2 regions of the Microbacterium sp. TS-1 genome follow, and region 2 is predicted to be linked to the other one. Evidence: predicted binding sites of a transcription regulator. Region 2 holds the regulator's gene; the other holds the start of a gene.
The links. The regulator LexA, encoded in region 2, represses DNA repair genes until DNA is damaged. The targets are predictions, from matches to a motif close to TCGAACANNTGTTCGA.
Positions count from the first base shown of each region.

Region 1: the regulator LexA is predicted to act here: its motif matches at 1,278-1,293, upstream of MTS1_RS16595 (HNH endonuclease signature motif containing protein).

Region 1 is NZ_BASQ01000001.1:1,505,385-1,508,788, forward strand. It holds gene MTS1_RS07035 (hypothetical protein) at 1-582, shown strand, start outside; gene MTS1_RS07040 (GNAT family N-acetyltransferase) at 645-1,151, shown strand; gene MTS1_RS16595 (HNH endonuclease signature motif containing protein) at 1,328-2,767, shown strand; gene MTS1_RS07050 (cytochrome b/b6 domain-containing protein) at 2,813-3,404, opposite strand, start outside.
Region 2 is NZ_BASQ01000001.1:902,731-906,134, forward strand. It holds gene MTS1_RS04290 (histidinol-phosphate transaminase) at 1-407, opposite strand, end outside; gene MTS1_RS04295 (LysM peptidoglycan-binding domain-containing protein) at 450-806, opposite strand; gene lexA (transcriptional repressor LexA) at 1,063-1,728, shown strand; gene MTS1_RS04305 (prolyl oligopeptidase family serine peptidase) at 1,807-3,404, shown strand, end outside.

The DNA.
Region 1 (3,404 bases), 600 kb from region 2:
ATCGCCGCGAGACGCGGATCCCGGCTGCTCGCGGTGACCATGGCCGCGTACGGGGTCTTCTCCCTGTGCCGCGCCGTCGTCGGACTCACCGCCGGGTGGGATTCGCCCCTCTACCGCTCGGCGCTGTCGGTCGTGCCCACGACTGTCGCCGGCGCTGCGCTCGTGCTCCTCAGCGGGATCGCGCTGCTGATGATCCTGTCGGACCGGAGCGCGGCGCTGGCCACGCAGCGCGAGCGCGCCGCCGGGAGGCTCGACCTCGAGCTCGGCCCGACATGGTCGGTCGGCCTGAGCTCGTTCGGCATCGTGCGCGCCGCGCTCGGCCCCGCCCGCGCGGATCGGATGAAAGACGACTTGATCGCCGCGGCACGGACGCTCGATCCGGATGCGGTCGTCGACGCGACGCGGACGGGAACGCGCGTGCGCATCGACGACGACCAGGCTGCCGTCGAGGAGGCGCTCCACGACCGCCTGATCGCTGCCGGGTGGACGCCGGGAGAGGTCAACCTGGTGTCGATCGAGGCAGCGGCGAGCGACGAGGCCGCGGCTGCGGTCGGCGACGGGGCCGGGGCCGGGGCCCGATGACCCCGTCCGCAACCCCCGTTCCTCGATTTCACGCCACCGCCGGCCGCGCGTAGAGTCTGGCCATGGAAGCCGAACTGCAGACCGACATCGTCGTCCGTCCGGTGCGGGATGTCGACGCCGAAGCCCTCGGGCGCGTGCACGCCACCTGCTGGCACGAGACGTACGACCACCTCATCAGCACCGCCGCGCTCCAGAGCGTGTCGCCGCGGCGTCTCGCCGAGCTGTGGACGCACTGGGCCGCACAGGGAGAGGACTTCCGGATGCACGCCGCGCTCGTCCGCGGCGAGATCGTCGGTTTCGTGGGGTCGGGCCCGGCTCGCGATCGCGACGCCCCTCGGATGCGCGAGCTCTACTTCATCTACCTCCTCGACGCGTGGCACGGCACCGGCATCGGCCAGCGCCTCTTCGACGCCGCCGTCGAGAAGGACGAGGGCGTCTACCTGTGGGTCGCGGAGGACAACCCCCGCGCGCACCGCTTCTACGAGCGCAACGGCTTCACGCTCGACGGGCAGACGCACACCGAGCCGTTCCTCGGCGAAACGCTGACCGAGGTCCGTTTCGTCCGCTGAGTCGGAGTTCGCCCCGCTCGGCTAGGTCGCGAGGCTTCGGCGAGCTGACTGGCCTCGACTGGCTATTCGGCCTCGGCGGTTGGCGCCTCTTCTCCCCCGCTGGGCTAGGTCGCGAGTTACCCACAATCGCACTTTTGTTCGAGTTCGATGTCGTACCCCACTGCCATAATGGGAACATGACGGCGAATGGCGGCGGTGGTGAAGTGGGACGCGGAACGCTCGCGCCGTCGCAGGCGCTCGCTTTCTCGCGATACGCCGAGGCTCTCGACCTCTCCCACGCCGCCGACCTCGCCCGCACCCGGGCCCTGGCCGATCTCGGTCGCGCCGCGTTGCGTGAGGCGCGCCGTGATGGGGTGCGGGGGATGGCGTCGGATATGGAGCTGCGGTCGGTCGCGGCCGAGGCGGCGGGGATGGCGCGGCTCACCGACCGGCGGTTGCAGGGTGAGATCGACCATGCGATGACCGTCATCGACGACTATCCTGCGGTGTTCGAGGCGTGGGTTTCGCGGCGGATCGAACGCGGACATGTCGATGTGGTCGTGCGGGTCGGCGCGGGGGTGCCGGTCGAGGTGCGGGATTGGTTCGCGGAAGCCGCGATCATGGTGTGCGAGCGGGATGTGCCCTCCCGGGTGCGCGGTGCGCTCGAGGCTCTGGCGGCCAGGTTGCACCCGCAGACGTTCACCGAGCGGCACAAGACCGCGGCGGCGGAACGGTGCGTACGCGTGTTCCATGGCACGGACGGGATGTCGAACCTCGTCGCGAACCTGCCCACGGTGATCGCGGCGGGGATGCTCGACCGGCTCACGCAGATGGGACAGTCCGTGAAGGACGCCCGCACCGAAGGTGACGGGGCGGGCGGTGCCGGGGCTGGCGCGTATGCCGCCGGGGAGGATGCCGCCGGGATGGCTGGCGCCGGGATGGGTGCAGTCGGCTCGGGTGAGGATGCCGCAGGCGCAGGCGCCGCTGGAGAGGCTGCCGCTGATATGCGGACCATGGATCAGCTGCGCGCAGACATTCTGGGCGACCTGGTGCTCGGCGGGGCACCGGTTGTCGACCCGACCTACGGGACCGACCGGGCCGGTGGGCTCGGGGCGATCCGGGCCCGGGTGCAAGTCGCCGTCACGGCGGAGACCCTGATGGGGCGGGACGAGAACCCCGCCGAAGCCGTCGGGGGCGCGCTGATCGACGCCGACACGGCACGACAGCTCGCGGGACAGGTATCGGAGTGGGACCGACTCTTCATCGACCCCGTCACCAGGACCCCGGTCGAGATCGACACCTACCGGCCCACCGCATCGATGAAGAAACTGCTCACCGCCCGGGATCAGCACTGCCGGTTCCCCGGATGCCGGCGAGCGGCGATCCGCTGCGAACTCGACCACACCGTCGATCACGCTTTGGGTGGGCACACCCACATCTTCAACCTCGCCCACCTCTGCCAACGACACCACTCCATGAAGCAGTTCACGAGGTGGGAAGTCCGGCAGGTCGGTGGCGGGGTCCTGGAATGGACCTCACCCCTCGGGCGGATCTACCGCGAAGACGTACCCATACCCGCGGTGAGCTTCACCATCGACACCGCAAACCCGCCACCGGATGAACCACCACCTTTCTGACATCGCGTGATGACGCGGGCGTGATCTCCGACCCGCAGGCGCGCGTCAACGGGTGATGGTCGTGCCGAACAATCGTGCGATCGGTACGAGGACAGCGGGGCGAGCGGCGACGCACGCGCCGACGATGACGCCGAGCGACAGCACGAAGAGCCAGAACCCGGTCCAGTTGTCGGCGTACGCCGCCGGGTCGGCCGACCCTTGCGCGGCATACATGTGATTGAGGTTGCGAAGCGCTCCCGTGGCCAGGACGAGAGCGACATGGGTCACGATGAAGACGACGAAGAAGAGCATCACCAGCACGTGCAGGCGTCGCGCCCACTCGATCGGATACAGACGGTTGAGCCTCCCGTCACCACGCGGCCAGACGGTGCTGAGGCGCGCACCGGTGGCGACCGCGAGCGGAGCAGCGACGAACACCGTCGTGGCGTAGGCGAGCTGCTGCAGGCTGTTGTAGTTGACCCAGCCGTTCTCCGTCGGCCAATCGAGCGACACGTATTGCAACGCCGCCGACACCGCGTTCGGCACGACCTCCCAGCTCGTCGGCACGATGCGCATCCACTGTCCGGTCGCGAAGAGCAGGATCACGAACACGACGCCATTGCCCATCCAGAGCACATCGAGCGCCTGATGGAACCAG
Region 2 (3,404 bases):
GTCCCCGTGACGTACTGGGCGCCGGTCGCGCGCGTCAGCAGGGGGTACATCGAGTAGGTCGGACCGAAGCCCATCGCGGTGCGTCCCGGGCCTCCGAATGCCTGGAGGAGGTGCTGCAGGACCTCGTTCGATCCGTTCGCTGCCCAGATGCGATCGGGGGTCAGGCCGTGGCCGAGGTACTCGGCGAACGACTCGCGGAGGTGCGTGAACTCGCGGTCGGGATAGCGGTTGACGTCGCGCAGGGCGCGGGCTACGGCATCCAGGATGTCGTCGGCGACCTCTTCGGGAACGGGATGCGTGTTCTCGTTGACGTTCAGCGCGACCGGAAGCGGCGCCTGCGGGGCGCCGTACGGGGTGAGGCCTCGCAGATCGTCTCTGAGGGGCAGATCATCCAGACTCGGGCTCATCCCACCCATGCTAGGCCGCGCGCGCCGCTGTTGCCGCCGGAGTCAGCTCGCGGCGTACTCGGCCGGGATCGCAAGCGTCTGGCCGGCCTCGAGCTGGCCCGAGCCGAGAGCGTTCAGCCGGATGATCGCATCGACGACATCGCGGGGGTCGGCGGCGGGCGCCACCTCTTCGGCGATGGACCAGAGCGATTCGCCGGACATCACGGTCACGGTCGTGAACGAGCCGGCGGGGGCGCCGACCTCGCTTGAGGCGAGCGCACCTCCCCCCGAGAGCACGGCTGCTGTGATGGCGACGACCGCCGGAAGGGCGGCGATCGTGGCGACGACGCGGCGTCCGCGGCGCGTCAGACGCAGGCGGGTACGGGGGGCCGGTGCGAAGCGGGCATCGATCGTGGTCATGGCATCTCCTCGGGAGCGGTAGGAAGATTCGCCCCCGCCTCTCGGCCGGGAGAGACGGGTGCGAACTTCGGTTCCGAACGTATCTTCGATATTGTGTGGTGTCAACCACCCACCGAAATCGGAGACCGATCGAAGAGACACGCGGAGCGTTCCGCGATGTCGCCGTCGTATCGGGCTACCTTTTCGACAGCGAGAGCCCACCATGAACCTCCGACATCGGGTCGGGGACGGGGCGCGACGACAGGAGACCGGCGGTATGAGCGAGAAGCCGCAGACGCGACGACGCAAGAATCTGAGCGACAAGCAGCTCGCGATCCTCGAGGTGATCCAGAACGCGATCGCCCGCAACGGCTACCCGCCGAGCATGCGCGAGATCGGCGACGCGGTCGGCCTCAAGTCGCTGTCCAGCGTCACCCACCAGCTGAACCAGCTCGAGCTCAGCGGCTACCTGCGGCGCGACCCCGGCAAGACCCGCGCGATGGAGGTGCTCATCGATCTCCCGGGCACCGCCGGCGAGAACCCGGCCGACGCCGCGCCCGCCCTCGGCGACGCCGCCCTCGTGCCGCTCGTGGGCCGCATCGCGGCGGGCGTGCCGATCACCGCCGACCAGCAGGTCGAGGAGATCTTCCCGCTGCCGCGCCAGCTCGTCGGCAAGGGCGAGCTGTTCATGCTCAAGGTCGTCGGCGACTCGATGATCGACGCGGCCATCTGCGACGGCGACTGGGTCGTCGTGCGGGCGCAGGCAACCGCCGACAACGGCGAGATCGTCGCGGCCATGCTCGACGGCGAGGCGACGGTGAAGACGCTCCGCCAGCGCGACGGCCACACGTGGCTCCTCCCCCGCAACTCGGCGTTCGAGCCGATCCTCGGCGACGACGCGACGGTGCTCGGCAAGGTCGTGGCGGTTCTGCGCACGGTCTGAGGCGCCCCGGGACGGCATCCGCTCCCCACCGTCTCCCCGGTCGAGGTCGGGAAGCCAGGCCTCGCGTAGCGTGGCTGTATGTCGCAGCAGCTTCCCTATGGTTCCTGGCCCTCTCCCCTGACGGCGGCATGGGCCAGCGCGTCATCATTGCGCCTCGACGGCGCGAGCTTCGTGGGTGATGAGATCTGGTGGGGCGAGTCGCTGCCCGACGAGGCCGGTCGCGTCGCGGTCATGCGCCGCCGCGGCGATGGCACCGTGCAGGTCGTCCTCCCCGCACCCTGGAACGCCCGGTCGCGCGTGCACGAGTACGGCGGCGGAGCCTGGACGGTGTCGGATGACGGCGAGCTGTTCTTCGTCGACAAGTCCGACCAGCGCATCCGGAGCCTTCGCCCGGGCGGCGATCCCCGACCGCTCACTCCGGAGGAGACCGGCACGCACTACGGGGGCCTCCGCTGGCAGCGCGGCGTCCTTCTCGCGGTTCGCGAACGCGAACGTCCCGGCGGCACGCCCGAGCGCCACATCGTCCGCATCGAGCGCGCTGACAGCGCCGAGGTTCCCGACGCCTCGAGCGTGACCGAGCTCGCCGGCGGTAGCGACTTCGTCGCCCAGCCGGCGCTGTCGCCCGATGGCTCGCGCCTCGCCTGGGTGGCCTGGGATCACCCCGACATGCCCTGGGACCGCACGCGCATCCGCGTCGCCGACCTGGACGCCCCCCGCGGCATCCGTGACGTCGCGGGCGGCGCCACCGCCGCGCTGCAGCCCGAGTGGACCGACGACGGCGCGCTGTTCTTCGCCGACGAGCCGACCGGACGCTGGAATGTCTACCGCGTCGACCCCGCGACCGACGCCCCGCCCACGGCCGTCTCGCCCGCCGACGCCGACACGGGTGGTGGCCTGTGGGTGCTCGGCACCCGCTGGTACGCGCCGCTCGATGACGGCCGCCTGGTGGCCGTGCGCACCCACGGATCGGACCAGCTCGTGATCGTGGACCGCGACGGCGGCGCCATCCCGCTTCCCTTCCCCGCCACCGCACGCGTGCAGATCGAAGACGTCCGCGGCAGCCGCGCCCTCGTCAGCGGGGCGATGCCGGGAGGGGCGGGCCTGTGGCTCGTCGACCTGGACACCGGCGAGACGAGCGCGGTCCGCGGCGGTGCTCCGGACGTCGACGCATCGTGGATCCCGCACGCCCGGCAGCTGACGACGGAGGGCCCGCACGGCCTGGTGCATGCCTTCGCCTACCCGCCGACCAACCCCGACGTCACCGCGCCGGCCGACGAACTGCCCCCGTACCTGGTCTGGGTGCACGGCGGGCCGACCTCGCACGTGGGCGGCGCAGCCGACAGCAAGGTGGCCTACTTCACGAGCCGCGGCATCGGCGTCCTCGACGTCAACTACGGCGGTTCGACGGGATACGGCCGTTCCTACCGCGAACGGCTGAAGGGACAGTGGGGTGTCGTCGACGTCGACGACGTCGCCGCGGCCGCACGCGGTCTCGCCGACGAGGGTCTCGCGGATCCGTCACGGCTGGCGATCGAGGGAGGATCCGCCGGCGGCTGGACCGTGCTCGCGGCGCTCGTCGGAACGGATGTCTTCGGGGCGGGCGTCTCGCGCTACGGTGTCGGCGATGCGCGTGCTCTGGCCGCCGAGACGCACGACTTCGAGGCGCGGTACCTCGA